4 regions of the Streptomyces sp. KL116D genome follow, and region 3 is predicted to be linked to each of the others. Evidence: riboswitches for the same ligand, from Rfam matches in the RefSeq annotation. Region 3 holds a riboswitch; each other region holds the start of a gene.
The links. A riboswitch is a leader RNA that binds a small molecule or an ion and turns the genes downstream of it on or off. The one in region 3 is predicted to bind cobalamin.
Positions count from the first base shown of each region.

Region 1: another riboswitch for cobalamin. It lies ahead of RBJ77_RS24180 (cobalamin biosynthesis protein); the one in region 3 lies ahead of RBJ77_RS15940 (ABC transporter substrate-binding protein).
Region 2: another riboswitch for cobalamin. It lies ahead of RBJ77_RS32730 ((2Fe-2S) ferredoxin domain-containing protein); the one in region 3 lies ahead of RBJ77_RS15940 (ABC transporter substrate-binding protein).
Region 4: another riboswitch for cobalamin. It lies ahead of metE (5-methyltetrahydropteroyltriglutamate--homocysteine S-methyltransferase); the one in region 3 lies ahead of RBJ77_RS15940 (ABC transporter substrate-binding protein).

Region 1 is NZ_JASERH010000060.1:4,010-11,364, forward strand. It holds gene RBJ77_RS24160 (class II aldolase/adducin family protein) at 1-625, opposite strand, end outside; gene RBJ77_RS24165 (lysozyme) at 805-1,548, shown strand; gene RBJ77_RS24170 (anion permease) at 1,765-3,048, shown strand; gene RBJ77_RS24175 (hypothetical protein) at 3,065-3,286, shown strand; cobalamin riboswitch at 3,796-3,943, shown strand; gene RBJ77_RS24180 (cobalamin biosynthesis protein) at 3,981-4,937, shown strand; gene RBJ77_RS24185 (cobyric acid synthase) at 4,934-6,454, shown strand; gene RBJ77_RS24190 (putative cobaltochelatase) at 6,546-7,355, shown strand, end outside.
Region 2 is NZ_JASERH010000084.1:141,441-148,795, forward strand. It holds gene RBJ77_RS32690 (MarR family winged helix-turn-helix transcriptional regulator) at 1-102, opposite strand, end outside; gene RBJ77_RS32695 (TetR/AcrR family transcriptional regulator C-terminal domain-containing protein) at 167-772, opposite strand; gene RBJ77_RS32700 (beta-ketoacyl synthase) at 840-2,072, shown strand; gene RBJ77_RS32705 (class I SAM-dependent methyltransferase) at 2,181-2,876, shown strand; gene RBJ77_RS32710 (glutamate synthase-related protein) at 3,032-3,412, opposite strand; gene RBJ77_RS32715 (glutamate synthase-related protein) at 3,520-3,777, opposite strand; partial or broken gene RBJ77_RS32720 (glutamate synthase-related protein) at 3,707-4,000, opposite strand; gene RBJ77_RS32725 (hypothetical protein) at 4,012-4,335, opposite strand; cobalamin riboswitch at 4,683-4,805, shown strand; partial or broken gene RBJ77_RS32730 ((2Fe-2S) ferredoxin domain-containing protein) at 4,863-5,305, shown strand; gene RBJ77_RS32735 (hypothetical protein) at 5,658-5,870, shown strand; gene RBJ77_RS32740 ((2Fe-2S)-binding protein) at 5,837-5,932, shown strand; gene nrdR (transcriptional regulator NrdR) at 6,169-6,657, opposite strand; partial or broken gene RBJ77_RS32750 (VOC family protein) at 6,929-7,312, opposite strand.
Region 3 is NZ_JASERH010000040.1:9,940-17,294, reverse strand. It holds gene RBJ77_RS15955 (hypothetical protein) at 1-73, shown strand, start outside; gene RBJ77_RS15950 (ABC transporter ATP-binding protein) at 70-867, opposite strand; gene RBJ77_RS15945 (FecCD family ABC transporter permease) at 864-1,880, opposite strand; gene RBJ77_RS15940 (ABC transporter substrate-binding protein) at 1,877-2,950, opposite strand; cobalamin riboswitch at 2,988-3,189, opposite strand; gene RBJ77_RS15935 (hypothetical protein) at 3,237-5,381, opposite strand; gene RBJ77_RS15930 (arginine deiminase) at 5,402-6,664, opposite strand; gene RBJ77_RS15925 (basic amino acid/polyamine antiporter) at 6,708-7,355, opposite strand, start outside.
Region 4 is NZ_JASERH010000084.1:148,892-156,246, reverse strand. It holds partial or broken gene RBJ77_RS32790 (metallophosphoesterase) at 156-1,349, shown strand; gene RBJ77_RS32785 (hypothetical protein) at 1,794-1,973, shown strand; gene RBJ77_RS32780 (hypothetical protein) at 1,967-2,461, shown strand; gene RBJ77_RS32775 (hypothetical protein) at 2,398-2,928, shown strand; partial or broken gene RBJ77_RS32770 (pyridoxamine 5'-phosphate oxidase family protein) at 2,925-3,261, shown strand; gene RBJ77_RS32765 (hypothetical protein) at 3,489-3,680, opposite strand; gene RBJ77_RS32760 (NUDIX domain-containing protein) at 4,157-4,405, opposite strand; cobalamin riboswitch at 4,531-4,752, shown strand; partial or broken gene metE (5-methyltetrahydropteroyltriglutamate--homocysteine S-methyltransferase) at 4,862-7,218, shown strand.

The sequences.
Region 1 (7,355 bases), on a different contig from region 3:
TGAGCCGCTCCCCCGCCGCCCGCAGCTGCTCGTCGGTGAGGAGCGACGGGGTCAGCCCGGGCACGGAGTGGGCGGTGAGCCACAGCCGGCACATCCACTCGAGCTGCGCGGTGCGGTCGTAGGCCTGGGAGAGACTGCCCCCGTATGTGACGGTTCCGTGGTTCTGCAGCAGACACCCGGTGCGCTCGGCCAGCGCCATGAGCATGTTCTCGGCCAACTCCTCGGTGCCGTACGTGGCGTAGGGGGCGACGCGGACGGGACCGCCGAGGGCCGCCGCCATGTAGTGGACGGGCGGGAGCTCGGGGACGAGCGTGGACACGGCGGTGGCGTGCACGGCGTGGGTGTGCACGACGGCGCGGGCGTCGGTGTGCCGGTACACGGCGAGGTGCAGCGGCAGCTCGCTGGTGGGTTCGAGGGTGCCCGCGTGCCGCTCGCCGTCGAGGTCGACGGCGACGACGTCGCGCGGGCCGAGCCGGTCGTACGGGACGCCGCTCGGGGTCACCAGGACGATGCCGTCGCCCACGCGCACCGAGACGTTGCCGGAGGTGCCGACGACCAGTCCGTCGGTCACAGTCCTGCGGGCCGTCGCGACCAGTTCTTCCCACGCCTGCTCGAGTTCCGTCATGGCGGGCATCCTGCCAGCCCGCGAGCGCGGCGGGCCGGTGCGGATCCCGGGGATCCGGAAGCCCTCATATGGGCATAGATCCCCTTCTGAGGACGATTGGCTTGGCTTCGACGGGCAAGACGGGATCATCCGGTAATCTCTGGGAGATTTGTCATGCACGTCGCCATCCGGGGGGAAATATGGCTCGTGATCACAAACCGTCCCGCCGTCGCGCCCGCATCGCCGTCGCGACCTCCGTCGCCGCTCTGACCCTGGGGGGAACCGCGCTCGCGGAGCTGCCGGCCCAGGCGGCGGGGAAGCCGAGGGGGCACGACGTCTCGTCGCACCAGAAGAAGGTCAACTGGCAGAAGGCGAGGAACAAGGGGGCCCGGTTCGTCTACGTGAAGGCGACCGAGTCCACGACCTACCGCAATCCCTACTTCACGCAGCAGTACAACGGCGCCCGCAACGCCGGGATCATCCGCGGCGCCTACCACTTCGCCCTGCCGAACAAGTCGTCCGGCGCGACGCAGGCCTCGTACTTCGTGCGCAACGGCGGTGGCTGGCGACGGGACGGCTGGACGCTGCCGCCCGCGCTCGACATCGAGTACAACCCGTACAGCGCGAAGAAGTGCTACGGCCTGAGCAGGTCGAAGATGGTCCGGTGGATCTCGTCCTTCAGCAACGAGGTGAAGCGCAGGACCGGGCGGCGCCCGGTGATCTACACCAACTACCACTGGTGGAAGCGGTGCACCGGCAACAGCGGCGCCTTCGCCACCAACCACGCCCTGTGGCTCGCCCGCTACGACGAGAGCGCGGGGTCACTGCCCAAGGGGTGGTCGTACTGGACGTTCTGGCAGTACGGCAACAGCGGTCGCCTGCCGGGTGATCAGAATCTCTTCAACGGGTCGATGACCCAGCTCAAGAGGTTCGCCCGGGGATAGGTCCGAAGGGCCTTGCCGAGAGTCCCGGAGCCCGAGATTCCGGGGCTTTCGGAGGGTCGGGCCGGGGGCGATCCGGAATGCGTGCCACCGCCACGTGTCAAGCGGAGCGGGGGGCCTCCGGATCGGGTCACCGTGCCGCCCGACCCAGTTCATCTTCCGTTCACCCAGCTTGCCTACGTTCACCGTGCCACTGACGTCCAACCGAAGCCTGGGTAAATGGAACACATCACGCTGCTCCTTGCGATCGTGATCGTCACCGCGCTGGTTTTTGATTTCACCAACGGTTTCCACGACACCGCCAACGCGATGGCGACGACCATCTCGACAGGCGCTCTCAAGCCGAAGACGGCGGTGGCCATGTCCGCCGTGCTCAACCTCGTCGGCGCGTTCCTCTCCGTGGAGGTCGCGAAGACCATCTCCGGCGGCATCATCAACGAGGACGGCCTCAAGACAGAGGTCATATTCGCGGCGCTCGTCGGCGCCATCCTCTGGAACCTGCTGACCTGGCTGGTCGGCCTGCCGTCCAGCTCCTCGCACGCCCTGTTCGGCGGCCTCATCGGCGCCGCCGTCATGTCGATGGGCTGGTCCTCGGTGAACGGCGGCACCGTCGTCACCAAGGTGCTGCTCCCCGCGGTCGCCGCACCGATCGTCGCCGGCCTCGCCGCGATGCTCGCCACGCGCCTGACCTACCGCATCAGCAAGAAGACCGACCAGAAGGCCACCGCCAAGGGCTACCGCGCCGGGCAGATCGCCTCGGCCGGCCTCGTCTCGCTCGCGCACGGCACGAACGACGCGCAGAAGACGATGGGCATCATCACGCTCGCCCTGATCACCGGCGGGGTCATCGCGCCCGACGCCGACCCGCCGCTGTGGGTCATCGTCTCGGCCGGCATCGCCATCGCGCTCGGCACGTACCTGGGCGGCTGGCGCATCATCCGCACCATGGGCAAGGGCCTGACCGACCTGCAGCCGCAGCAGGGGTTCGCCGCGCAGACCAGCGCCGCGACCGTCATCCTCGCCTCGTCGCACCTGGGCTTCTCGCTCTCCACCACGCAGTCGTGCTCCGGCGCCGTGATGGGTTCGGGTCTCGGCCGCAAGGGCGGCGTGGTCCGCTGGTCCACCGCCAACCGGATGTTCGTCGCGTGGGGCCTGACCCTGCCGGCCGCCGGTCTGGTCGGTGCGGGCGCCGAGTTCCTCACCAAGCAGGGCCCGTGGGGCATCGGCCTGACGGCCGCGCTCCTGGTCGCCGGTTCCGCGGTCATCTGGAAGCTCTCGCGCCGCAACTCCATCGACCACCGGAACGTCACCGACGACGAGGTCGGCACCCCGGCCGCCGCCGAGGAGCCCGCGGGCGTCGTGACCACGGCCATCGCCGCCGTCACCCCGCCGCCGGCCGGCACCCTCACCACCGAGGAGTCCGCGGTCGCGGCGGAGGTCAAGGCGACCATCCCCGCCCCGGCCCCGGCCGACCCCGCGCGCCCCGCCGGCGCCACGCTGTAAGGAAGCAGGACCAGCTATGAAGATCGACTGGGCAGCTCTCGGCTCCGTGTTCGGAGTCAGCCTCGTGGTCACCGTGGCCCTGGTGGGCCTGTTCACCCTCGGCATCGTCGGCCTCTCCAAGAAGGAGGCCGCGGCGGAGCGGGGCGGGTCGGCCGCGGCCGTCACGTCCGGTGCGTACCTCTGCTTCGCGCTGTGTGCGGCGGCTGTGGCGTACGGGATCTATTTGATCGTCGCGTGATCGGAGCCGGTCCGCCTTCACTTGTCGAACGCGAACCGGCCGGGACAGCACCCGAGCGGGGTGCGGGACGTACGGCGTCCCGCACCCCGCTTTCGCGTTCGAGTCGCCGCCGGAACGGGCACGCATGCCGGCCACAGGCGACGGGTGGGAATGGCGGTACTTCGCGGCCGCCGCTCACGGACTCGACCGCACCGATGGTGCTGGTGATGCGCCTGGCACGGGAGTGACGGACTCCGGCGGCCCCGGCGGCCCGGCCGCACCCGAACCCACGGGCACCGGCGGCGAGCCCGGCGCACCGGTGGACGGGGCCTCGTACGGCGTCGTGGTCATGCACGTGTCGGACGACGACGGCCGCACCGAGCGGGCGGACCGCGGACCGCTCTCCGTCTGCCGGTTCCAGCCTAGGGACGCCCGGTTTTCGACACCTAGAGGAAACCCGGCCCTGTGGCGCGGCCACGCATCCCGTTGTGGACCTCCCCACACTCACCCACCCCAGGTCAACAGCAAGTTGACGCACCTTCTCGGAGCGTGGTGGACTTCCCCCGCCATATACGGCAGCAGTTGAGGAAGCCGGTGCGAATCCGGCGCGGTCCCGCCACTGTCAGTCCCCTTCGTGAGGGGGCGAGCCAGGAACTCACGCTGTCGGTCTCGTCGAACCAGGGCGTGGACACCCTGAGTGAGGACAACCACCGCCATGTTCGCCCTTCGCGGCGCCGGGCGGGCCGAGCGCGTGTATGCGTGCGGGGCCGCCGCAGGACTCCTTGCCGATCTGCTGCTCGGCGATCCGCGCCGCGGGCACCCCGTCGCCGGTTTCGGCCGGGCCGCGGGCGCCGTCGAGCGGCTGCTGTGGCGGGACCACCGGGGCTGGGGCGCCCTGCACACCGCCGTGTGTGCGGGCGGGGCCACCGCCGTCGGTCTGGCCGCCGCGCACGCCGTACGCCGCTCCCCCGCCGCCTCCGTCGCGCTGACGGCCGCCGCGACCTGGGCCGTGGTCGGCGGGACCTCGCTGGGCCGGGAGGCCCGGGCGGTCGGGTCCGCGCTGGAGGCCGGCGACGTGGCACTGGCCAGGGAGTTGCTGCCGCGCCTGTGCGGCCGGGACCCGGCCGGTCTCGACGCCGACGGGATCGCCCGGGGCGTCGTCGAGTCCGTCGCCGAGAACACCTCCGACGCCGTCGTGGGCGCGCTGGTGTGGGGGGCCGTGGGCGGAGTGCCGGGGCTGCTCGCCTTCCGCGCCGTGAACACGCTCGACGCGATGGTCGGGCACAAGTCCGCGCGGTACCGCAGGTTCGGCTGGGCCTCGGCCCGGCTCGACGACGTCGCCGGATGGCCGGGAGCCCGGCTGACCGGGGCGCTCGCCGTGCTGGCCGGGGGGCGTCCGCGCGCCGCCGTACGGGCCTGGCGGGCCGACGCGCACCGGCATCCGAGCCCGAACGCCGGGGTCGTCGAGGCCTCGTTCGCGGGGGCGCTCGGGGTGCGGCTCGGCGGGACGTTGTCGTACGGGGGCAGGGTCGAGCACCGGCCCGTCCTGAACGCGCCGGGGCGCGCGGTCGAGGTGCGTGATGTGGAACGGGCCGCGCGGTTGTCGCGGCGGATCGGTCTTGCGGCGTGGGGAGTCTGTGTGGGCGGGCGGTTGCTGTGGAGGCTTCGATGACCGGGCGCAAGGGCGGCGGGCTGCTCGTCGCGGGCACCACCTCCGACGCGGGGAAGAGCGTCGTGACCGCCGGGATCTGCCGGTGGCTGGTGCGCCAGGGCGTGAAGGTCGCGCCGTTCAAGGGGCAGAACATGTCCCTCAATTCGTTCGTGACGCGGGAGGGCGCGGAGATCGGCCGCGCCCAGGCCATGCAGGCGCAGGCCGCCCGGGCCGAGCCGAGCGCGCTGATGAACCCGGTGCTGCTCAAGCCGGGCAGCGACCGGAGCAGTCAGGTCGTGCTCATGGGGAAGCCCGTGGGCGAGTTGAGCGCGCGGGGCTATCACGGCGGGCGGCAGGCGGCGCTGCTGGACACCGTCGTGGGGTGCCTGGAGGAGTTGCGGGGCAGTCATGATGCCGTGATCTGTGAAGGGGCGGGCTCTCCCGCCGAGATCAATCTGCGCCGCACCGACATCGTGAACATGGGCATCGCGCGGGCCGCGCGGCTGCCGGTGCTCGTCGTCGGCGACATCGACCGGGGCGGCGTCTTCGCATCGTTCTTCGGGACGACGGCGCTGCTCGCGCCGGAGGACCAGGAGCTGATCGCCGGGTACCTCGTGAACAAGTTCCGGGGCGACGTGACCCTGCTGGAGCCGGGCCTCGACATGCTCGAGTCCCTGACCGGGCGGCCGACTTACGGAGTGCTGCCGTTCCAGCACGGGCTGGGCATCGACGAGGAGGACGGCCTGCGGGTGTCCCTGCGGGGCACGGTGCGGGAGTCCGTGGTGGCGCCGCCGGTCGGCGAGGACGTGCTGCGGGTCGCCGTGTGCGCGGTGCCGCTGATGTCGAACTTCACCGATGTCGACGCGCTGGCCGCCGAGCCGGGTGTCGTGGTGCGGTTCGTGGACCGGGCCGAGGAGCTCGTCGACGCGGACCTGGCCGTGGTGCCGGGGACCCGCGGGACCGTCAGGGCGCTGGAGTGGCTGCGGGAGCGCGGGCTTGCCGACGCGCTGGTGCGGCGGGCCGCCGAGGGGCGGCCGGTGCTCGGGATCTGCGGCGGCTTCCAGCTGCTCGGCGAGCGCATCGAGGACGAGGTGGAGTCGCGGGCCGGGGTCGTGGACGGGCTCGGGCTGCTGCCCGTACGGGTGCGGTTCGCCGCCGGGAAGACGCTGGAGCGGCCGGTGGGTTCGGCGCTCGGCGAGCACGTCGAGGGCTACGAGATCCACCACGGGGTCGCCGAGGTGCTGGGCGGGGACCCCTTCCTCGACGGGTGCCGGGTCGGCGCCGTGTGGGGCACGCACTGGCACGGGTCTCTCGAATCGGACGGGTTCCGGCGGGCGTTCCTGCGCGAGGTCGCCCGGGACGCGGGGAGACGGTTCGTGCCCGCGCCCGACACGTCGTTCGAGGCGCTGCGCGAGGAGCAGCTGGACCGGCTCGGCGATCTGGTGGAGCGGTACGCCGACACCGACGCGCTGTGGCGGCTGATCGAGGGCGGGGCGCCCGCCGGGCTGCCGTTCGTGCCGCCGGGGGCCCCGACGTGAGCGCGTCGATGCCCGCGTCCCGCGGCACGGCCGCCGACCGGCACAGCCCCGCGCCCCGCACGGGACGCGCCGAAGACCATCTGGAGGGTCGATGACCACGCCGTACCCGTTCACCGCCGTCGTCGGTCAGGACGATCTGCGGCTCGCCCTGATCCTGAACGCCGTGTCGCCCGCCGTGGGCGGTGTGCTGGTGCGCGGCGAGAAGGGCACCGCCAAGTCCACGGCCGTACGCGCGCTCTCGGCGCTGATGCCGGACGTCGACGTCGTCGCCGGCTGCCGGTTCTCCTGCGACCCGGGGGCGCCGGATCCGCAGTGCCCGGACGGGCCGCACCCGGACACGCCCGGGACCGCGCGGGCCGCGCGGATGGTCGAGCTGCCGGTCGGCGCGTCCGAGGACCGGCTCGTCGGGGCGCTCGACATCGAGCGGGCGCTCGCGGAGGGCGTGAAGGCGTTCGAGCCGGGGCTGCTGGCCGACGCGCACCGCGGGATCCTGTACGTCGACGAAGTGAACCTGCTGCACGACCACTTGGTGGACCTGCTGCTCGACGCGGCCGCCATGGGCGCCTCCTACGTCGAGCGCGAGGGCGTCTCCGTCCGGCACGCCGCGCGCTTCCTCCTCGTGGGGACGATGAACCCCGAGGAGGGCGAGCTGCGCCCGCAGTTGCTGGACCGGTTCGGGCTGACCGTGGAGGTCGCCGCGTCCCGGGAGCCGGAGCAGCGGGTCGAGGTCGTCAGGCGGCGGCTCGCCTACGACGACGATCCGGAGACGTTCGTCGCCCGCTGGGCCGAGGCGGAGGCCGAGGTGCGGGAGCGGATCGTGGCCGCGCGGGAGCTGCTGCCCCGGGTGACGCTCGGGGACGGGGCGCTGACGCAGATCGCCGCCACGTGCGCCGCGTTCGAG
Region 2 (7,355 bases), on a different contig from region 3:
GGTGAGCGCGGCGTCGATCTCGCGGTGCTTGCGCTGGTGCACCTGCCGCAGCAGGACACCCGCCCGCCAGGCGTCACCGACGCCCACATCACTGTCATGCATGAAGGAAGCCTAACGAGCGGATCGTGCCGGTCGAACGGGCCCCGCGCGGTGCCCGCGGGCGCCGCTACGCGTCGTGGACGGTCAGCGCTCCGGCGAGGTCGAGTTCGGCGTTGCTGCCGTGGGCTCCGGCGCGGACGAGCAGGACGGCGCCGAGCGCGGTGCTCCAGAAGGTTCTCGCCTCCACGTTGAGCGGGCGACGCGTGCTCCAGCCGCGCGTGTCGACGAGCTGGCTCACGAACCGTTCGGACTGCCGGAAGAGCAGTTGGAGGTGCTGGTCGATCACGGGGGCCAGTTCGGGCTTGGCGATCCCGGTGGCGAGGGCTCGCGCGACGGACGGGAGCGAGGGCAGTGCCAGCACGGCGCGGGCGATGTTGCGCCGGAACGTGGCGGCGTCCGGGGCCTGGCGGCCGATGCGCTCGATCCGCCGGGTGTCGTGCAGCAGGCACAGGAAGGCGCCGTGCACGAGCAGGGAGTCCTTGGAGCCGAAGTAGTAGGTGACCTGGTTGGGGAAGACCCCCGCCGCCTTCGCGATCTCCGCGACGCTCACCTCGCCGCCGGGCCGCTCCGTGCACAGCTGGGCCGTGACCTCGATCAGCCGGCGCCGCGTCGCGCGCCCTCGGTCCAGTGCCGGGGTCGGGGTCGCCCGGGCGTCGGTTCGCTTCTTCTCCACCCGCGGATTGTATGTGATACAAAAAAGATGCACTCGTTTGTATCGCATACAAGAAAGGCTGGAGCACATGCACAGGACGGACGTCGTCGTGACCGGACTCGGCGCGATCACACCGCTCGGTGGGGACGTGGCTTCCACCTGGGACGCTCTGCTGGCCGGCCGGTCCGGCATCCGCGGGGGAGCCCTGCGCGACCAGGAGGGCACGGGCGTTCCCGACACCGTCGCGGGAACGATGGCCGTCGACCCCGCCGAGTCGCTGCCACCGGTGCGGGCCAGGCGGCTCGACCGGTCGCAGCAGGCGGCCATGGTCGCGGCGGCCGAGGCATGGGCCGATGCCGGCGCCCCTGACGTGGACCCGGACCGGCTCGCCTCGGTGATCGGCACGGGCATCGGTGGCGTACGGACGCTGCTGGAGCAGGACGACGTACTGGAGGCGTCCGGGACCCGGCGCGTCTCTCCCCGCACCATCCCGATGCTCATGCCCAACGCGGCTGCGGCACTGATCAGCATCGAGTACGGGGCACGGGCCGGCGCCTACACGCCCGTCTCGGCGTGCTCGTCCGGTGCCGAGGCGATCGCGCTGGGGGCCAGGCTCATCCGGGCCGGTGAGGCGGACGTGGTCGTCGTCGGCGGAACCGAGGCCGCCATCACCCCGCTCACCGTCGCCGGATTCACGCAGGCACAGGCACTGTCGCGCGACACCCTCGAACCCGCGTCGGCGTCACGGCCGTTCGCCGCCGACCGCAGCGGCTTCGTCCTCAGCGAGGGCGCCGCCGTCCTGGTGCTCGAGAACGCCGAGCACGCCAGGGCCCGGCACGCCCGCGTCCACGCGGTGCTCGCCGGCGCGGGCATCGCCGCCGACGCGCACCACATCACCGCCCCCGCACCCGACGGCACCGGCCAGGTCTCCGCCATGCGCAAGGCACTCGCCCAGGCAGGTCTCGCACCCGAGCGGATCGGCCACATCAACGCCCATGCCACCGGAACCCCGGTGGGCGACGCCGCCGAGGCCCGGGCGATCGGAGAAGTCTTCGGCAGCCGGGCCACCGCGACCGCACCCAAGGCGGCGCTCGGCCACCTCTTCGGCGCCGCCGGCGCGATCGAGGCGCTCATCGCCGTCCTCAGCGTGGAACACGGAGTCGTCCCGCCGACCCGCAACCTCGAGAAGTCCGGCGTCGACGAGGACATCGACCTCGATGTCGTGACGGAGCGACGGGACATCCCCCAGGATGCCGTGCTCAGCAACTCCTTCGGCTTCGGCGGACAGAACGTCTCCCTGGTCGTCACGACCGCACGGTGACACACGGAGACATAGAGACATAGAGACGCAGAGACACTGAGACCACTGCCCTCCGCGCGATCACGGAGCGACCGGCCGGCGCGGCACGGCTCCTGCGAGAATCCGTCCATGGCAGCCGATACCGCGTATCACGGGGAGATGGGCCGGCAGTTCGCACTCCAGGCCACGCACAGCGCCTACAACGCGTACACCGATCGCCCGGCCATGCTCGAACTCGCCGGTGAGGTGAACGGCCTGCGCGTACTGGATCTCGGCTGCGGGGCCGGGCACTACGCCGCCGACCTGCTGCGGAAGGGAGCGCGGCAGGTGGTCGGCGTCGAGGGCAGCGAGACCCTGCTGCGGGCCGCACGGGAACGGCTCGGCGACAGAGCCGTCCTGCACCAGCACGACCTGGAGGAGCCCCTGTCGTTCCTGGCGGACCAGTCGTTCGACCTCGCCGTGATGGCCCTCGTCTACCACCACATCGACGCACGGGCCCAACTGCTCGCGGAAGTACGACGCGTGCTGCGGCCGGGTGGCACGCTGCTGGTCTCCACCACCCACCCCACCGGCGACTGGACCTACTTCGGCGGTTCCTACTTCGCCGGTGAGCGGGTGGAGCTTCCCTTCGGCGACGGATACGCCCTCAGCTACTGGCGCATGACGCTGGAACAGTTCCTGGGAGAGCTGCTCGGGGCCGGATTCGTGCTGGAAGAGCTGAGGGAACCGCGCGCCACGCCGGAGGCCCGGCAGGTCGACGTCCGCCGGCACGACAAGACCCACCAGCAGCCGCACTTCCTGGCCGTCAGGCTCCGGCGTCCGTGACGCGGTCCGCGAGCTCAGCCGGCGGTCGGCTTCCGGTCGGCGGCCGGCGGTGGTGAGCAGCGCGGTGATCTCCTGGGCGAGGTCCGTGCCGAGTTCGCCCCAGCCGTCCTTGTAGCCGTAGACGCTCGCCAGGCTGCGGGCGTCGTAGTCGCCGTTCATGATGTCGATGTCGGCGGGGGTGATGAGCGACGGATGGGCGACGCCGAGCAGCGCCCGAGATCTTCAGCAACTCCCGGCGCAGAGTGCGCAGGTAGACGAAAGCGGCCCGCTGGGCTTCGACGGCGCGTCGACGCCGCGCACCAGCCACGGGCCTGGGTGGCGATACCGGTCGGGCACTTGTCCGTGTGGCACTTCTGGGCCTGGATGCAGCCGATGGACAGCATGGCCTCGCGGGCCACGTTGATCATCATGTCGACGCCCAGGGCGAAGGCCACCGCGGCGTTCTCCGGCAGACCGAGCTTGCCGGACCCGATGAAGGTGACGTCGTCCGTCAGGCCCCGCTCGGCGAACGCGGGGTAGACGCGGGAGAAGCCCATCCCGGAACGGCACCGACACGGAGTCGGCGAAGATCAGCGGAGCCGCCCGGTGCCGCCCTCGCCGCCGTCGATGGTCACGAAGTCGACGCCGCGGTCACCCCGCGCCATCAGCGTGGCCAGCTCCTCCCAGAAGCCCATGTCGCCCACGGCGCTCTTGATCGGCCGGCAGTCCGGTCTCGGTGGCGAGCAGTTCCACGAAGTCGAGCATCGAGTCGACGTCGTGGAAGGCGCTGTGCCGGGAGAGGCGCAGTCCTTGCCCACCGGGATGCCGCGGATGCGGGCGATCTCGGGGTCACCTTCGCACCCGGCAGCATCCCGCCGAGCCCCGGCTTGGCGCCCTGGGACAGCTTGATCTCCAGTGCCATCTCGCGGGGCGCCCGCGACCACGGCCTTGAGCTTGTCGAGGTTGAAGGTGCCGTCGTCGTTGCGGCAGCCGAAGTACGACGTGCCGATCTGCAGGACGAGGTCACCGCCGCTGCGGTGGTACTCGGAGAGGCCGCCCTCGCCGGTGTTGTGCATCGTGCCGGCCAGCGCCGCGCCCTTGTTGAGCGCCGTGATGGCGGGTCCCGACAGCGAACCGAAGCTCATCGCCGATATGTTCACGACGCTGGCCGGCCGGAACGCCTTGGCCCGCCCGCGCGGCCCGCCAGTACCTTGGCCGAGGGCAGCGGCGCCTGCGCGGTCGTGCAGATCGGGCAGTGCCCGGCGAACGTGCGCTGCTTGATGTAGGCGTGGCCCTGCACGTGCTCGACGTCGTTGTCGGTGCCGAACCCGAAGTAGTTGTTCTCACTCTTCGCCGACGCGTAGATCCAGCTGCGCTGGTCGCTGGCTGAACAGGCGCGTTCCTCGTCGTTGGAGGTCACGACGTACTGCCGCAGCTCAGGGCCGATCGCCTCCAGCAGGTACCGGGCGTGCCCGAGCACGGGAAGTTCCTGAGGAGCGCGTGCTTCTTCTGGACGAGGTCGCGGGCCGCCACCAGGGCCAATCCGCCGCGGCGGCCGCACGCAGATGCTCCGAGCACGCATGAACGTTCCCTTTCCTCGACTGCTGGATCCCCGACGCAACCGCCGTAGCGGCGGCGGACGTCATGGACGCCCGACGACGGATCCGACCGGCATGGGCCGGTGCCCGACGACGCGACGCCCCACGAGCCTAGAGGTCCGGAGCGACGGCGGACGGCTCAGCCCTGTGCGTCAGCGCCGCGCAGCGCGGGCAGTTCTGGACTCGGGAGCGTGAGAGGATGGCCGACGATTTAAAGGCGATGGCGGACAGAGGAAGCCGGTGCGATTCCGGCGCGGTACCGCCACTGTGATCGGTGAGCCGATCCCGAAAGGCCACTGCCCGTACGGGTGGGAAGGCCGGGACCGGCGGTGACCCGAGAGCCAGGAGACTCACGCTGTCGCCTCCTCGACGGGTACCGGGGCGGATCTCCCGGTGAGAGGAGTGGGGCATGACAGGAACACCGACCGGAGTCGCGACGCCGGCCGAGGGCGCGCGGGAAGCGGCTCCGAGCCGGGTGGTGGTGTGCCGACCGTTGCTGCGGCACGGTGAAGGTGGCCGGTGACCACGCGGCGCAGACGGCACGGTTGCGGTCCGCGGTTCCCGTGCGCGTCTCGGAATGTCTGGACGTGTGCGAGCAGGCGAACGTCATCGTGGTGCAACCGTCGGCCGAGGGACGCGCCGGCGGAGCGCGTCCGGTGTGGCTCTGGGCTCGTCAACGACCCGGAGGCGACGGAGGACATCGTCACGTGGGTGCGGGAGGGCGGGCCCGGCGTCGCGCCGATGCCCGAGATCCTCGACCTGTACGTCGTCACGCCTCCCGGCGCCGGACGACACGGTGAGCGGTTCCGGTATGGAGGAGCGGGCGAGGGCGGCCTCCGCCTCTGTGGGTGACGCGCTGCGCGACGTGGCCGGACTGGGCGGATTCTTCGACCTGCCCAGCACGGCCGGCGCGGCCGGTCCGCGAAGGGCCACGCGTCGTTCGCGGACGGATTCGCCGAGCGCGCACGCGAGGTGAACCGCAGGTTCGGGACGAGCGAGGCACGCGTCGGAGTGTCGATGGTGCACCTGGGGCCGCGGCCCGGCTGTGGTCACCACTCCTGGCGTGCACCGTCCTGCACGGGATCGTGCCCGACCTGAGGAACCTGGAATGGGTCGACGACACCTCGGCCGTCCGGTTGCAGGGGCCTCCCGAAGGCCGCCCGGCAGGCGAACCGCTGACGTGGCGGTCGGGGTGTACGAGCAAGTGGCCCATCCCTTGGCGGAGTTGGAGGGCACGTTCGAGGTGAAGGTCGCGCGGCGGCTCCTGGACGGGAACGTCGCCTCCGCGCTCGTAGGGTCCGCCGCCGTGCTCGCTGCGAGTCCGCCCGACGCGCGCTCGGCGGTGCTCCGTCTGACCCGCGACCGCTGGGCACGGGACGCCTCGTGGGTACGGGCAGCGTCACCGGCCCGGATCTGACGTTCCGGCGGCGCAGCTGCTGCCTGCTCTACCGTGCCTCGAACGGCGGCAAATGCGAGTGACTGCTGCCTGTGAGCGCGGTGACGCGACGAGGCGGACCGCAAGGAGCACCGACACGATCACGAGCTCAACTGCCTGAACCTGCCCGCAATGCACGGACTGACCGACCGCCGGGAAGACGGCAGTCAGGGAGCAGCCGCGGGCAGTCAGGGAATGGCGTGCGATGCGCGTTCGTCGCGTTCCATGGAATGCGACCGCTGGAATGCCGCGACGCGGACACCACTCAACGGGGCGGGGATCAGCCGCACTTGGTGCGCAGCTCCGCGATGGCGTTCTCGAAATCGGTGAGGGATTCAAAGGCGCGGTATACGGAGGCGAACCGCATGTAAGCCACCGGATCAAGTTCGCTCAGCGGCTCGAGAACGGCCAATCCCACCTCGTGAGTGGACAGTTGCGCGCTCCCGGTGGCCCGCACGTTCTCCTCGACCTGCTGACCGAGACGGTCGAGCATGTCCTCGGTGATGGGACGGCCTTGGCACGCCTTGCGGACGCTGCTGACAATCTTGGTGCGACTGAAAGGCTCGGTCACTCCACTGCGCTTCACCACGAGCAGGGAGTAGGTCTCCAAAGTGGTGAAGCGCCGCTGGCACGTGGGGCACTGCCGCCGTCGGCGGATCGACGTCCCGTCGTCGGTCGCCCGGCTGTCGATGACGCGACTGTCGGGGAGCCTGCAGAAGGGCAGTACACCGTTCGTTTCCTCTCGGGATGCATGAAACGGCCGGGGCATCTTCCGCTGTCCGGCCGATCGCGCGACGACATCGATCATATCCGAACTGACCTGGGCTTATTCATCAGATCTACAAATCGGACGGCCCCTTCGGCGCGGAGTGCCGGAGAAGTGCCGACGGGTGCCGAGCGGGTGCCGACGGGTGTCGAAGCGGGGCCGAGAATCGGAGGGCCGAGCCGATTGCCTCTTCAGCCGAATTCCTCCCGGGTGGGCAATTGCGCGCCGCTCCAAGCCACTGGCAACGGCCCTCCTTCGCTGCCCGGCAGCCCCGTCAGAGAGGGCGAACGCGAGTCTTGAGCAGGCAGAACGCATTGCCCTCGGGGTCGGCGAGGACGTGCGCCAGACTCGTCGCCGGTCTGCCCGACGTCGGCGGGGCGGGCCCCGAGCTTCAGGAGGCGTTCGAGTTCGGCGTCCTGGTCGCGATCGGTGGCGTTGACGTCGATGTGCAGCCGGGGCTTGGTCTCGTCCGTCGGCTCCTCGGGGCTGAGGATGATGGTCGGCGCTGCGGGCCGCCGAACCCTTCGCGCGGCCCGATCTCGAGGCTGCCGTCCTCCTCGCGGCCGAGTACGACGAAGTCAAGGACCTCGCACCAGAACCGGGCCAGCGCCTCGGGGTCCCGGCAACCGAGCACGAGTTCAGTGATACGACATGCCATGGACGAAACCTGCTCTCAGCGTCGGGACTGCCGGGGCGGCCGC
Region 3 (7,355 bases):
CGACGCGTCGACCCGCACCAGCGCCGCCGTCGACCACGAACTGGGCCTGGAGTACCGGCCCTGCCCCGTCTAGGAGCCGGCCGCGGGGTCCCCGGGGCCGGCGACGACGCCGAGGAAGCGGATGTGCGGGGGCTCGCCGGGGCCCGGACGGACGACCCGGGCCCGTACCCCGTACACCTGCGCGATGAGGCCCTCCGTGAGGACGTCGGCCGGTTCGCCCGCGGCGACGACCCGGCCGCCGTCGAGGACGACGACGCCGTCGCAGTAGGCGGCGGCCAGGTTCAGGTCGTGCAGGGCCACGACGCTGGTGAGGTCGAGGCCGCGGATCAGGTCGAGGAGCTCCAGCTGGTGCTGGATGTCCAGGTGGTTCGTCGGCTCGTCGAGCAGCAGCTCGCGCGGCTCCTGCGCCAGGGCGCGGGCGATCTGCACGCGCTGGCGCTCCCCGCCCGACAGGGTGTGCCACAGCCGGTGGCCCCGGTCGGCCAGGCCGCTGCGGTCCAGGGCGGCGCGGACCGCTGCCTCGTCGGCCGCCGACGCGGGCGCCCACGCGCGACGGTGCGGTACGCGTCCCAGGCGCACGACGTCGGCGACGGTCAACTCGACCTGGGTATCCGCCTGTTGCTGCACCATGGCGATCCGCCGGGCCGCCGTCCTGCGCGGCACCGACGACAGCGGGTCGCCGTCCAGGGTGACCACACCGCTCGACGGCGCGAGCACCCCGGCGAGGAGCCGCAGCAGGGTGGACTTGCCCGAGCCGTTCGGGCCGAGCAGCCCCGTCACGGAGCCGGGCCGCGGGGTGAGGTCCACGCCGTCCAGGACGAGCGGACCGCCCGGCGTCCAGGACAGCGCCTTGCCCTCCAGGCTCATCGGACGCTCCTGCCGCGGTAGAGGACCAGCACGAACGCGGGCACCCCGATCAGTGACGTCACCACTCCCACCGGCACCTCCTGCGGTTCGAGGACCGTACGCGCCAACGTGTCCACCCACACCAGGAACACCGCCCCGGCCACCGCGGTGACCGGCAGCAGCCGGGTGTGTCCGGGGCCGACGAGGGCGCGCGCCGCGTGCGGCAGGACCAGGCCCACGAAGCCGATCGCGCCCGCCGCGCTGACCAGCGCCGCGGTCAGCAGCGCGGTCACGCACAGCAGGACGAGCCGGGTCCTGGCGACGTGCACGCCGAGCGCGGCCGCCGCCTCGGGACCGAACGCGAACGCGTCCAGGGTCCTGCCGTACCCGAGGCACACGGCGAGCGCGACGACCAGCACGGACAGGCACAGCCACACCTCGGTCCAGCCGACCCCGCCGAGCGAGCCGAGCAGCCAGAACAGCACGCCGCGCGTGGTCTCCGCATCCGCCGCGGTCAGCACGACGAACGAGGTCAGCGAGGAGAACAGCTGCATCGCGGCGACCCCGCAGAGCACCACCCGGTCCGTGGTGCCGCCCAGCGTGTGGCTGAGCAGCAGCACCATCGCGAACGAGACGAGCGCGCCGAGGAACGCGCCGCCGGACACCGAGAGCGCCCCGCCGCCGAGCCCCAGCACCACGACGAGCACGGCCCCGGTCGACGCCCCCGACGACACGCCCAGCACGAACGGGTCCGCGAGCGGATTGCGCAGCAGCGCCTGGAGCACCGTGCCGCACACCGCGAGGCCCGCCCCGCACACCGCGGCCAGCAGCGTGCGCGGCAGCCGCAGGTTCCAGACGATGCCGTCCCGGATCGGCGACAGGTCCGAGACGCCCCAGCCGGCGTGGGCGGCCACCGTCGACCAGACGTCACCGACCCGGATCTGCGCCGGGCCCACGGTGATCGCGACGGCGACCGACGCGCACAGCGCGAGCAGGCCGGCCGCCCAGGAGAGGCCGGGGCGCAGCGCGGTCACCCGGCCTGCTTCCCGGCGCCGACGAGGCCGAACTCGCGCAGGGCGGCGGCCACTTGCTCGATGCCGTCGACGGTACGGATGGTCGGGTTCATCGCCTGCCCGCTGAGCAGCACGTACCGCTTCTTGCGGACGGCCGTCATGTTCTTGGTGACCGGGTCGGACTCCAGGAACTCGATCTTCTGCGCGGCGGACTCCGCCGACTGCGAGCGGCGCGTCAGATCGCCGATGACGAGCACGTCCGGGTCGCGGTCCGCGACGGTCTCCCAGTTGACCTGCGGCCACTCCTCGCGCGTGTCGTCGAAGACGTTCCGCGCGCCGAGCTCCTTCGTGACGATGCCCGGCGCGCCGCAACAGCCCGCCATGTAGGGCGAGTCGGAGTTCGCGAACCAGTGCAGCAGGGTCACGTCCTCGGCGTCGATGCCCGACGTCGCCTCGCTGACCCGGGCCTTGAGCCGGCCGATGAGCTTCTCGCCGCGCTCCTCGACGTCGAAGACGCGCGCCAGGTCGCGGATCTCGCCGTAGACCGTGTCGAGGCTGAGCGCGGTCGTGCGCTTCCCGTCGCCGTCGCCGCTGTTGTCCTTGCCCACGCAGTCGGTGGGGGAGAGGTAGGTGGGGACGCCGAGCTTCTCGAACTCCTCCCGGGGCGCCACCCCGCCCTTGCCGAGCGTGTACGTGAACGAGGCGGCGGCGAAGTCCGGTTCGGTGTCCAGGACCTTCTCGAAGGACGGATAGCGGTCGGCCAGCCGGGGCACCTTCGCGTTCGCCTTCGCCAGGTTCTTCAGGACCGGATCGGTCCAGGTCGCGGTGCCCACCATCCGGTCGGCGAGACCGAGCGAGAGCATGATCTCGGCGGAGCCCTGGTCGAGGGCGACGGCGCGGCGCGGGGTGCGCTCGACCCGGACCTTCGTGCCGCAGTTGTCCAGGGTGACGGCCGCCCGCGCTCCGTCGTCGGTGGTGGCGGTTGTGGAGCCGCCGCATCCGGTGAGCAGCAGCGCACCCGCCAACAGCGGTGCGGCACGGCGGACTTGACGTGCGAACGGCACGGGAGTTCCTCTGCGTCCAGGGCTCATACGCGGAGCCGGCCTACGGTCCGCCCCCGGCCGCTGATCGGTTCCGGAGGCCGCCAGCAGGTCTTCGGACTCGGGATCGTCCGGACGGAGCGCCTTCCCAGGCCGGTCTCCCGGCCCAGTGGCAGTTGCCCCGCCCGTCACCCTCACCGCTGCGCGTCAGTTCCGGACTTCCACCGGATTCCCTGACCCGTGTACGTACAAGTACGCACAAAGGTACGACTGGCGTTCGGAAGCTATCACAGGAGGTGCACGGCCCGGCCGGCCGGGGCGAACGGGGCGGCCGGCGTCAGCGTTCCGCGTTGAGCGCCGCCACGGCGCCCTGCGCGTCGCCGATCGTGGTGTAGTCGACGGCGACGAAGGTGACCGGGCGGCCGCGTTCCCGCTCGCAGCGGTGCGCCCGGTCGAGCAGGAAGCGGCGCGCGTTGACCGTGCCCGCGTCGAGGCGGCTGCCGCCGTCGATGGTGATGAAGTGGTTGAGCAGGAAGAGCCGGCGGTCGTCGCCGCCGCGGTACGGGGCGCAGGTCATCGCGTCGGGGGAGCGGAAGGCGAACGGGGTCTCCATGCCGTAGCGGTAGAAGTTGCGGTACCAGTCCGCGGGCCCGTCGGCCTGTTCGGCGAAGACGACGAGGCGCCGGCCGCTGTCCGTCATCTCGCCGAGCGTCGGCCACGGCTTCGCGGGGTCCGGGTCGGGCGTGTGGATCAGATCGGTCAACCCGGCCTCGGTGAAGGCCTGTTCCGTGTCCTGTCCGCTGATCGCGTCCTGGATGATCAGCGTGACGACCTCCGTCGGATGCTCCCGCATCCAGTCGCCGATCTCCCGCAGCGTCGGCACCAGCGCGATCGCCCCTGCCCTGCACACCGAGTGGCACAGCCACAGCCCGTCGCGCGGCGGATTGAACCGGTTGACCGCGTCGGCGATGAACTCCCGCTGCGCGGACGTGAAGTCGGAGTCGGCGAGCCGCGCGGTGATCTCGTCGGGCCGCTCCCACCGGTAGGTGTCGATCTGCAGGGCCCGCACCCCGTCGTCCAGCTGCGCGGTGATCCCGGGGTCCTGGAGCGGCCCGATGAACCGGTCGACCGTCGTCGACATCGCGTTGTGCGACGTCAGGTACGCCACCTCGTCGTACGGGCGGTCGCAGAGCGCCGCGCTGCCCTGGCACACGCGTGGCGCCGCGGGGCTGGTCACGAGCGGCACGGCGACCATGCCCGCCACGGCGACGGCGGCGGCCCCCGCGCCGACCCCGACGATCCGCCGCGAAGGCAGGGCCCGCGGCCGCCGTACCCACAGATACCGGCCGACCCCGGTCAGCACGACTCCCGCGACCACCGGGACGGCCGCCGCGAGCAGCGCGGTGCCGGTGATGTGGCCGACGGCGCCGTGCTGCACGTCGTCGACGAGCCGGGCCAGGCTCGTCGGCCACTGGGCGGGCGGGTCGACGACGCGCCCGCCGGTGACGACCCGGATCACGGCCACGGCGACGGCGGCGAGCACCCCGCCCACGAGGAGCGGCTGTCCCAGCCGCGTCAGCCGCCGGTCGGGCCGCGAGGGGCCGAGGAACCACAGGGCCGTGAGCGAGACCAGGAGCAGGACGGCCGCCAGCGACTCCACCAGGCCGACCCCGACGGCCGTGTAGGGCCGCAGGCGGTGCAGCGCGGCGAGCTCGTTGCCGGACGCCGCCAGGGTCTCGGTGAGATCCCAGGTGCCGCCGCCCACGACGTCCTGGAGCTGCCGCGCCGCGTCCCGGGTGCGGTCCGAGACGACGGCGGGTGCCACGGCCGCGAGCACCGTGGCGATGTCCCCGTCGGCCAGCGCCGTCTCGATCTCGGGCCGCAGCGCCGCACGCTCCTCGGCGGGCAGGACGCGCAGCACCGCGTCGGCAGCCCACTCGGCCTGCTCCGGGGTCAGCGGCAGCGACGGCAGACCGTCCGGGACCCGCCCCTTTGACACCTCTTGCAGCGCCGTCGACAGATCGGCGGTGAACCGGTCGAAGTCGGGCTCGGCGCGGTCCTGGAGCCCGGCCACGAGATCACCGAAGTAGGTGTGGGCCAGGTCGTTGAGGTTGGCGAGGACCGGGCGTACGTCGACGGCCAGGACGAGCGAGGCGCGGTCGCCGTTGAGGTAGCCGACGACCGCCTGGATCTGCTGCCGGGTGAGCGCGCGGACGGTGTCCGGCGGCAGCACCAGCTTGATGTTCGAGGTGACCTTGGCCTCGGGCACGGACAGTCGGGCGAGGAGGTCACGGGTGACCGGGGCGGCCTCGGGGTCGACCAGGACCTCGTTGTAGAGCCGGTCGTACGCGTCCTGCTCGTCGAGGACCGACTCGTGGAAGGCGGGGGAGAGCACGGTGGCGCGGACCGTGGCCGTCGTGACGACGGTCAGCGTCGAGAGCGCGGCCACCACGAAGGCCACCACCCACCACAGCCGGCGCACCCCGCACCGCCCGGCGCCGGTCAGAAGTCGACCGGGTCGCGGACGATGGGGCAGGTCATGCAGTGACCGCCGCCGCGCCCGCGGCCCAGCTCGGCGCCGACGATGGTGATGACCTCGACCCCGGCCTTGCGCAGCAGCGTGTTGGTCTGGGTGTTGCGGTCGTAGGTGAAGACGACGCCCGGCTCCAGGGCCACGGCGTTGTTGCCGCTGTCCCACTGCTGGCGCTCGGACGCGTAGACGTCACCGCCGGTCTCGATGACCTGCAACCGCGGCAGCCCGAGGGACTTGGCCACCACGTCGACGAACGCCGCCGAGCCCTCGTCGACGATGTCCAGGCCGGGTGCCCTGTCGCTGGGGCGCAGCGAGAACGTGTGCACCGAATCCATGATCCTCGGGTAGAGCGTGACGATGTCCCGGTCGGCGAAGGTGAACACCGTGTCGAGGTGCATCGCGGAGCGCAGCTTGGGCATCCCGGCGACGATGACGTGCTCGGCCGCGCCCTTCTCGAACAGGGCGGCCGCGACCTGTGTGACGGCCTGCCGCGAGGTCCGCTCGCTCATACCCATGAGGACGACACCGTTCCCGACGGGCATGATGTCGCCGCCCTCGAACGTGGCCTGACCCCAGTCGCGTTCGGGATCGCCCCACCACACGGTCGACCCGACGAAGTCCGGGTGGAACCGGTAGACCGCTTTCATCAGCAGCGTCTCGTCGTGGCGCGCGGGCCAGTACAGCGGATTGAGGGTGAGCCCCCCGTACAGCCAGCAGGTGGTGTCCCGTGTGTAGAGGGTGTTCGGGAGCGGGGGCATCAAGTACTCGCGTACGCCTGTTGATTCACGCGCGAGCGACACGTACGGGGAGCGATGGTCGTCGGGCAGGTCGGTGGTGGCCAGGCCGCCGATCAGGTACTCGGCGAGCTGCCGCGGCTCCAGCGCCTCCAGGAACGCGCGGGTGTCGTCGATGAGGCCGACGCCGACCTGGTTGGCGACGATCTTCCGGTCGAGCAGCCAGGTCTTCGCCTCGGGGATCGCCATGGTCTGGGCGAGCAGGTCGTGCAGCTCGACCACGTCGACGCCGCGCCCGCGCAGCTTGTTGACGAAGTCGGCGTGGTCGCGCTGGGCGTTCTCCACCCACATCACGTCGTCGAAGAGCAGATCGTCCGCGTTGGTCGGGGTGAGCCTGCGGTGCGCGAGCCCCGGCGCGCAGACGAGGACCTTGCGCAGCCGGCCCACCTCGGAGTGGACGCCGTACGTGGCGGAAGCGGAGGTGTCTTGGTCAGTCACGGGGGTGCCTTCCGGGGATGAGCGGGACGAGGTGTGGGGCGGGTCAGAGACTGATCCAGCCGGCGGCCAGGGCCACCACGCCGAGCACGGCGCCGATGACGGAGACGGCCAGGATGACGAGTTCGCGCGGGGAGAAGACGCGTCTGCCCTGCTCGCGGCGGGCCATCACGAAGAGCACGGTGGCCGGGGCGTAGAAGATGAACGAGACGAGCACGAACTTCAGCCCGGCCGCGTACAGCAGGAACGCCGTGTACACCGTGGCGAGCGCGGCGAACACGAAGTCGCCCGACAGCCCGCTGCCGCCGCCGACGGTGCGCTCGTCCGGCCGGATCGCGATCTTCACGGCGAAGGCCGCGGCCAGCAGGAACGGGATCAGGGTGAGCGCGCTCGTCAGATCCAGCGCGAAGTTGAACGCGTCGTCCGAGAACATCGTGATGACCAGGACTACCTGGGAGAGGGCCGTCGACATCAACAGCGCGGGCACCGGCACGTCCTCGGCCGTCGAGCGGGCCAGGAAGCGGGGCATGTCATCGTCCTTGGCGGCGACGAACAGCACCTCGGCGGCCATCAGCGTCCAGGCCAGATAGGCGCCGAGCACCGACACGATGAGCCCGACACTGACGAAGACCTTGCCCCAGGTCCCCACCGCCTCCTCCAGGACCCCGGCCATGGACGGCTGGCGCAGCTCGGC
Region 4 (7,355 bases), on a different contig from region 3:
GAGGCTGGTCCTCGCCGCCTGACCCTCCCCTGCTCCTGGCAGAACCACCGACCGCGCAGGCGGTGCGGGCCGCTGGACGCCCGGGGCCGCCGAACGGCTTCTGGGCCGACCGGATAAAGTGCGCGCGACGGCAGCGGTTACTCATGGAGGAAAGCGTGACCGACACCAGCGAGACCCGGCCCGCCGACAGTGCAGGACAGGCGAGCGAACAGAGCACCCTCGCGCCGCCTGATGCGCTTCATCTCATCGCGCCCGTCCTGCTGTGGGCCGTGCCCTGCTGGGTCTGCTGTACGCGGGCCAGCACTGGCCCCTCCCGTCACGCTGGGCGGCACCGCGCTGTTCGTCGCCGGACTGATCACGATGCCGCTCGCGATGGTGCGCAGGGCACGGCCGACGGCAGCAGGACCGGGCGGCGATCGTCGGTGACACCCTGCTGGGTTCGAGCTGGATCGTGTTCACCTGGTCCGTGTTGCTCGGCATCCGCTGCGCCTGGCCCTGAGCGTGGCCGGTCGTCGGCGACGGCAGAGCGGGCGCGGATCGTCACCTGGGCGGTCCTCGGCGTAGCCGTCGTCCTGCTGGCCTGGGGAACCTTCGAGGCCCGCCGGGTACCGCGGGTGCGCCGCCTCGACGTGCAACTCCCGTCTGGGCGCCGGATTGGACGGCACCCGGGTCGTCCTGATCACCGACACCCACTACGGGCCGCTCGACCGCGCCCGCTGGTCGAGCGGGTCTGCGAGACGGTCAACAGCCTGGAGGCCGACCTCGTCTGCCACACCGGCGACATCGCCGACGGCACGGCCGAACGCCGCCGCGCCCAGAGCGACCGCTGGGTACGGTGCAGGCCGCCCACGCCCGGGTCTACGTCACCGGGAACCACGAGTACTACAGCGAGGCCCAGGGCTGGGTCGACCTGATGGGCGAGCTGGGCTGGAACCGCTGCGCAGCCGCCACCTGCCGCTCGAACGCGGCGGCGGCACCCTCGTGGTCGCCGTGCGTGGACGACGTCACCGCCGAGTCCTCCGGGCTGGCCGGCCACCGCGCCCACCTCGCCGGAGCCCTGGACGGCGCCGACCCCGACCTGCCCGTGCTGCTCCTGGCCCACTCAGCCCAAGTTCGTCGACCGGGCGGCGGCCGGCGGTGTCGACCTCCAGCTCTCGGGCCACACCCACGGCGGCCAGATCTGGCCCTTCCACCACCTGGTCGGCCTCGAGTCAGCCCGCCCTCGCGGGCCTCAGCCGCCACGGCACGCGCACCCTCCTCTACACCAGCCGCGGCACCGGCTTCTGGGACCGCCGTTCCGCGTCTTCGCACCCAGCGAGATCACCCTGCTCGTCCTGCGCTCACCCCAGGGAACCCCTCGTCTGCGTAGCGCGCGTGGTGCGCAGTGCGTAGAGGCGGGCGGGCGGACTGCTCCTGTGAGTGGCCGGGATCTCCAGGTCGCCCATAAATGATCCGACTTGCGCGGCCAAATGATCTAGTCTGCAAGGGACTTGACGATCAGCAGGCCGGACGATGGCGTTCCCTTCACCTGTTCGCTGTGCGCCCCTGGGGTCCGGCCACGGAAGGAGCGCAGTGCCTCCCGTACGCCCGAATCGCCGTTCCCTCATCGCCGGTGGTCTCGCAGTGGCCGCGGCGGCCGCCGTCCCGCTGTCGGCGTCCACGCCGGCCGTGGCAGCCGGTCTCACGCCCCTCCGGCTGGCCGGGCCGACCGGCCGCTCGCCGGTGGCGCCGCAGAGCTGCACCTCGCCGACCCCTCGCGGACCGACCCCTGGTCGGGACAGCCGCGGGAGGTGATGGCGACCGTGACGTACCCGGCCGCAGACGTGCGGGGCCGCACCATGATGCCCTGGCTGCCGTCCGGCGCCGAGCGGGCCCTGAAGGCCCGCTTCGGGGGCGCCGTGGACGGCTACGCGCTCCCGACGACCCACAGCGCGGTCGGCGCCCCGGCTCGCCCCGGGCGCCGTCGGTGCTGATCCATTCGCCGGGATACAACGCGGACCGCACGTTCAACACGCTGGTCATCGAGGAACTGGCCTCCTGGGGCTACGTCGTGGTCGCCGTCGACCATCCCTACGACTCGGGTGAGGTCGAGTTCCCGGACGGCCGTGTGGTCGTCAACCGTCCCGACGACGCGAGCGACAAGGCCCGCACGGCCGCCGTCGCGGTGCGGGCCGCTGACCTGCGGTTCGTCCTCGACCAACTGACCGTACTGGAGCGGGGCGGCAACCCCGACGCAGAGCGACGCCCCCTCCTCCCGCGGACTGCACCGGGCGCTGGACCTCACGCGCGTCGGCGCGTTCGGCCACTCCCGGGGCGGCGCGGCGTCCGCGTCGGTGATGTTCCTGGACGAGCGGGTGCGCGCCGGCATCGATCTGGACGGCGCTGCTGTACGGGCCGGTGGTCGAGCACGGCCTCGACCGGCCGTTCCTGCTCATGGACACGGTCGTCCACGACGGACTGAACCAGCAGGACGGGTCCTGGCCCCCGTTCTGGGCGCACCTGAGCGACTGGCGCCGCTGCCTTCGCCTCGCGGACGCCGACCACAACTGTTTCACCGACATCGTGGCGCTCGCCCCGCAGGTCCCCGAGCCGGTCCGCGACACGCTGCAGATCGGCGCGATCCCCGCCGACCGGGCGGTGGCCGGCGTGCGGGCGACCGTGCGGGCCTTCTTCGATCTGCACCTGCGCGGCCGCCCGGACACCGGGCACGTGCTGTGGGGCGCGTCGTCGCGCCATCCGAGGTCGGCTACATCGCCGGGTAGCCGAGGCACGGGCGCCGGGCCAGGCCGAACCGGGCCGAACCTAAAGGCGGCGAGTTGGCGGGTTGTGCGCCGGCGATGGTGTTCAGCCCCCACCCTCCGGTCTCCACGTCGGGAGGCCACCCACCCGCCAGGAGCCATCGGCCCCACTCTAGGGCCAGAGGCATGACGACCTCCCTGGCCCGCAGCGCCTTCGACTCGCTCCTCCTCGACGCGGTGCCCGACCACGAGACGCTGCGCCAGACCTACGCGGCGCCCAGCGACGCGGCCGTACGGAAGCAGATGACCGAACTCACCGACCATACCCGGCAGTTGATCGCCTGCCTCGTCGCTGGCCCTGATCGCCGACACGGACGCCGAGGGCACCTGCGACGTCTCCCCGCGCGGCGGCCCCGCCGGGTTCGCCTCCGTCCTCGACGCACGGACGGTGGCGATACCGGACGCGACCGGCAACGAGCGTCTGGACACCCTGCAGAACGCCCCAAGTCGCTGCTGCGCCGGCCGGGGCTGACGATCGCCGACGTCGAGCGGGCGGAGGCGGAGTCGCTCAACTACCGGTACGAGTGAGCCCGACCGGTGGATGCCGGCCACCGACCGAGCAGACCGAGAAGGCCCCGCAGGCAGGAACCCAGGCCCCGTGGCGGGCGGGTCAGAGGACGTGGCCCGTCTCCACCGGGAAGTCCGGCGGCCACGGCTTGGACCAGTCGAACAGGAATTCCCGGTCGCCCATCAGCTCGTACTCCGCCTCGCGCCAGCTCGGGATGCCCCCGATGACGAAGCGCTGTCCCCGTCAGGCTCCAGCATCCACGTGTACTCGGCGTCGGCCGGATCCAGCCGGTGCCGCTCCTGCAGCACGGCGAACTCCCCGGAGGCGGCGCGCCGGATGTGGAGACCGTTGCCGTAGACGGGCTGAAGGAGCATCAGCTCCACGTAGCGATGTATATCTCGATGCGCGTGGTGGTCGGTCCGCCGTCGTCGCTTCGCTCTGCAGGAAGAGCTGCCGGTGGGACGGATCGAGACCGGACGATCCGGAACAGTCTCCCCGTGCGGATGAAGTCAGCCATGATCGAAACTCTCTGTCGCGCCTCGTGCCGCCGCTGCGCCTCTCGGTCGACGACCTCGTGCGCCGCTCCAGTCTGGCGGAGGTCGCGACGACTGTTGGCGTTGTTCGCTTCCACGCAGCACGCCCTCGGCCCGTGTCACCCGCCGGCACCCCCTCGGCCCGTGTCACCCGCCGCTGGACGTCCCGAGCACTCCTGGCGGCGCAGCAACGGCAGCAGGTGGTGCTCGACGGCCGGCGCCAACCGCAGGCCCGCGTCCCGGCCGTCGGTCCAGCGAAGGGCCGCCAGCTCGGCCGCGGGGACCGGGTCACCGATCAGCGTCGCGGGAGAACACGGTCAGCTGCATGGGCACGCCTTCCAGCGCTGCCGTCTCCTCCACCACCGCGAGATGTTCGAGCGTGTCCGCAGCTCTACACCCAGTTCTTCCCGCAACTCCCGTTCCAGGGTCTCTTCGGGCTGTTCTCCGGCCTCGGGCTTGCCACCCGGAATGTAGAAGACGTCCGGCGCTGCCTGCTTGCTCACGACGAGCAGCTTCCCGTCCTCGACCACGGCCGCCGCGACGACCTTCATGACTGCATGATCCATCCCTGCATTGTGCAGGCCCGATCAGCCTTCCGCGCACCCCGGCCTCCTGCGCCGCCACCCGTCGACGTGTCTCACTTCACCCTCCCGATTCCGGACGACCCAGCGATCCTCGACCGCGAACCCATAAGGTGGCTCCCGCAGCTGGTTCGCCCTGTCAGCCGGACAGGGCGTCGCAGAGAGGGAACCCGGTGGAATTCCGGGACTGCCGCAGCGGTGAGTGAGAACGACCGCCGTCATACGCACTGGGTCCCGGCAAGGGATCTGGGAAGCGACGGCCACTAGGAGTCCGTCCGGTCGGATGGACGTGCTCACGAGTCCGAAGACCTGCCACCTGCCCGTGGGCGTACGACGCGCGCACGGACATCCCGGTGACCTCGTGGGCGGGTCGGCGTACACATCAGGCGGACGACCGCGCCATCCGGCGCGAGAGCGCACCGCCGTCCGTGTCACTCCTTCGTGCGTACAGGTCCTCGGGACCCCAGGGATACGTCTCTCGAAGGAGATCTCCGTGACCACCAGGACGCAGCCGCGGCGGCACGGGCCACCGTGTACGGCTACCCGCGCCGGGCCAGAACCGCGAGCTCAAGAAGGCCGTCGAGGGCTACTGGAAGGGCCGCGTCACCTCCGACGCCCTCCGGGCCACCGCCGCCGGCCTGCGCCGCACCAACTGGCAGGAACTGGCCGCCGCCGGGATCACCGAAGTCCCCACCGGCGACTTCTCCCTCTACGACCACGTCCTCGACACGACCGTGATGGTCGGTGCGATCCCCGAACGCCACCGGGCCGCCGTGGACGCCGACGCCCTGGACGGCCTCTTCGCGATGGCCCGCGGCACGCGGACGTCGCGCCGCTGGAGATGACCAAGTGGTTCGACACCAGCTACCACTACCTGGTGCCCGAGTTGGGGCCCGGCACCGTCTTCACGGCCGACTCCACGAAGCAGGTCGCGGAACTCAAGGAGGCCCTGGCCCTCGGACTGGTCGCCCGGCCGGTCCTGGTCGGCGGTCACGTACCTCCTCCTCGCCAAGCCCGCCCCCGGTGTGGCCGCCGACTTCGACCCGCTGACCCTCCTGGACCGGCTGCTGCCCGTCTACGCCGAGGTCCTCGCCGACCTGCGCGCGGCGGGCGCCGAGTGGGTGCAACTCGACGAGCCCGCCCTGGTCCAGGACCGCACCCCCGCGGAACTCAACGCCGCCGCGCGCGCTCTACCGCTGATCTCGGTGCCCTCACCGACCGGCCCAAGCTCCTGGTCGCCAGCTACTTCGACCGCCTCGGCGACGCCCTGCCCGTCCTCGCCAGGCGTCCCCGGTCGACGGACTCGCCCTCGACTTCACCGAAGCGGCCGCCGCCAACCTCGACGCTCTCGCCGCCGTCGGCGGACTGCCCGGCTAAGCGCCTGGTCGCCGGGGTCGTCAGCGGCCGCAACATCTGGGTCAACGACCTGGAGCAGTCCTCGCCACGCTCGGCACCTGCTGGGCCTCGCCGACCGGGTCGACGTGGCCGCCTCTTCCTCGCTCCTGCACGTCCCCCTGGACGCGTCGCTGGAGCGCGACATCGATCCGCAGATCCTGCGCTGGCTGGCCTTCGCCCGGCAGAAGACCGCCGAGATCGCCACGCTCGCCAAGGGCCTCGCCCAGGGCACCGACGCGATCACCGCCGAACTCGCCGTCAACCGGGCCGCCCTGTCCTCCCGCGCCGCCTCCCCGATCACCCGCGACCCGGCCGTCCGGGCCCGCGCCGCTGGCCGTCACCGAGGCCGACACCCGGCGCGCCCAGGCCCACCCGCGGAGCGGGCCGCCGCCCAGCGCGCCCACCTCGATCTGCCGCTGCTGCCGACCACCACGATCGGTTCCTTCCCGCAGACCACCGAACTGCGCACCGCGCGCGCCGACCTGAGGTCCGGCCGCATCGACACCGCGGGCTACGAGGAACGCATCAGGACCGAGATCCGCGACGTCATCTCCTTCCAGGAGAAGACCGGCATCGACGTCCTCGTGCACGGCGAGCCCGAACGCAACGACATGGTGCAGTACTTCGCCGAGCGGCTCACCGGCTATCTCGCCCTGCAGGCCGGCTGGGTGCAGTCCTACGGCACCCGCTACGTCCGCCCGCCGGTCCTGGCCGGCGACATCTCCCGGCCCGAGCCGATGACGGTGCGCTGGACCGCGTACGCGCAGTCCCTGACGGGCCGCCCCGTCAGGGCATGCTCACCGGGCCGGTCACCATGCTCGCCTGGTCGTTCGTCCGTGACGACCAGCCCCTCGGCGACACCGCGCGCCAGGTCGCCCTCGCCCTGCGCGACGAGGTCAACGACCTGGAGGCGAACGGCACTTCGGTCATCCAGGTCGACGAGCCCGCGCTGCGCGAGACCCTCCCGCTGCGCGCCGCCGACCACGCCGACTACCTGGCCTGGGCCACCGAGGCGTTCCGGGTCACCACTGCCGGCGTGCGGCCGGAGACGCAGATCCACACGCGCATGTGCTACGCCGAGTTCGGCGACATCGTGCAGGCGATCGACGATCTCGACGCGGACGTGATCAGCCTGGAGGCGGCGCGCTCACACATGCAGGTCGCCCGCGAACTGGCCGAGCACGGCTACCCGCGCGAGGCCGGGCCCGGCGTCTACGACATCCACTCCCCGCGTCCCCAGCCGCGACGAGGCATCCGCCCTGCTGCGTACGGGACTTGAGGCCATCCCCGCCGAGCGGCTCTGGGTCAACCCGGACTGCGGTCTGAAGACCCGCGGCTGGCCCGAGACGCGCGCGTCCCTGGAGAACCTCGTCGCCGCCGCCCGCACCGTCCGCGCCGAGCTCGACACTCCCGCGTCTCTGACACCGCCGGGCCGGGGCCCACTGCACCCGGCCCGGCGAACGACCCCGGCGAGGCCGGCACGCCGGACCCCGGACCGGGCCCGTGCAGTACGCGGCCGTGGAGCTTCACCACCCGTACG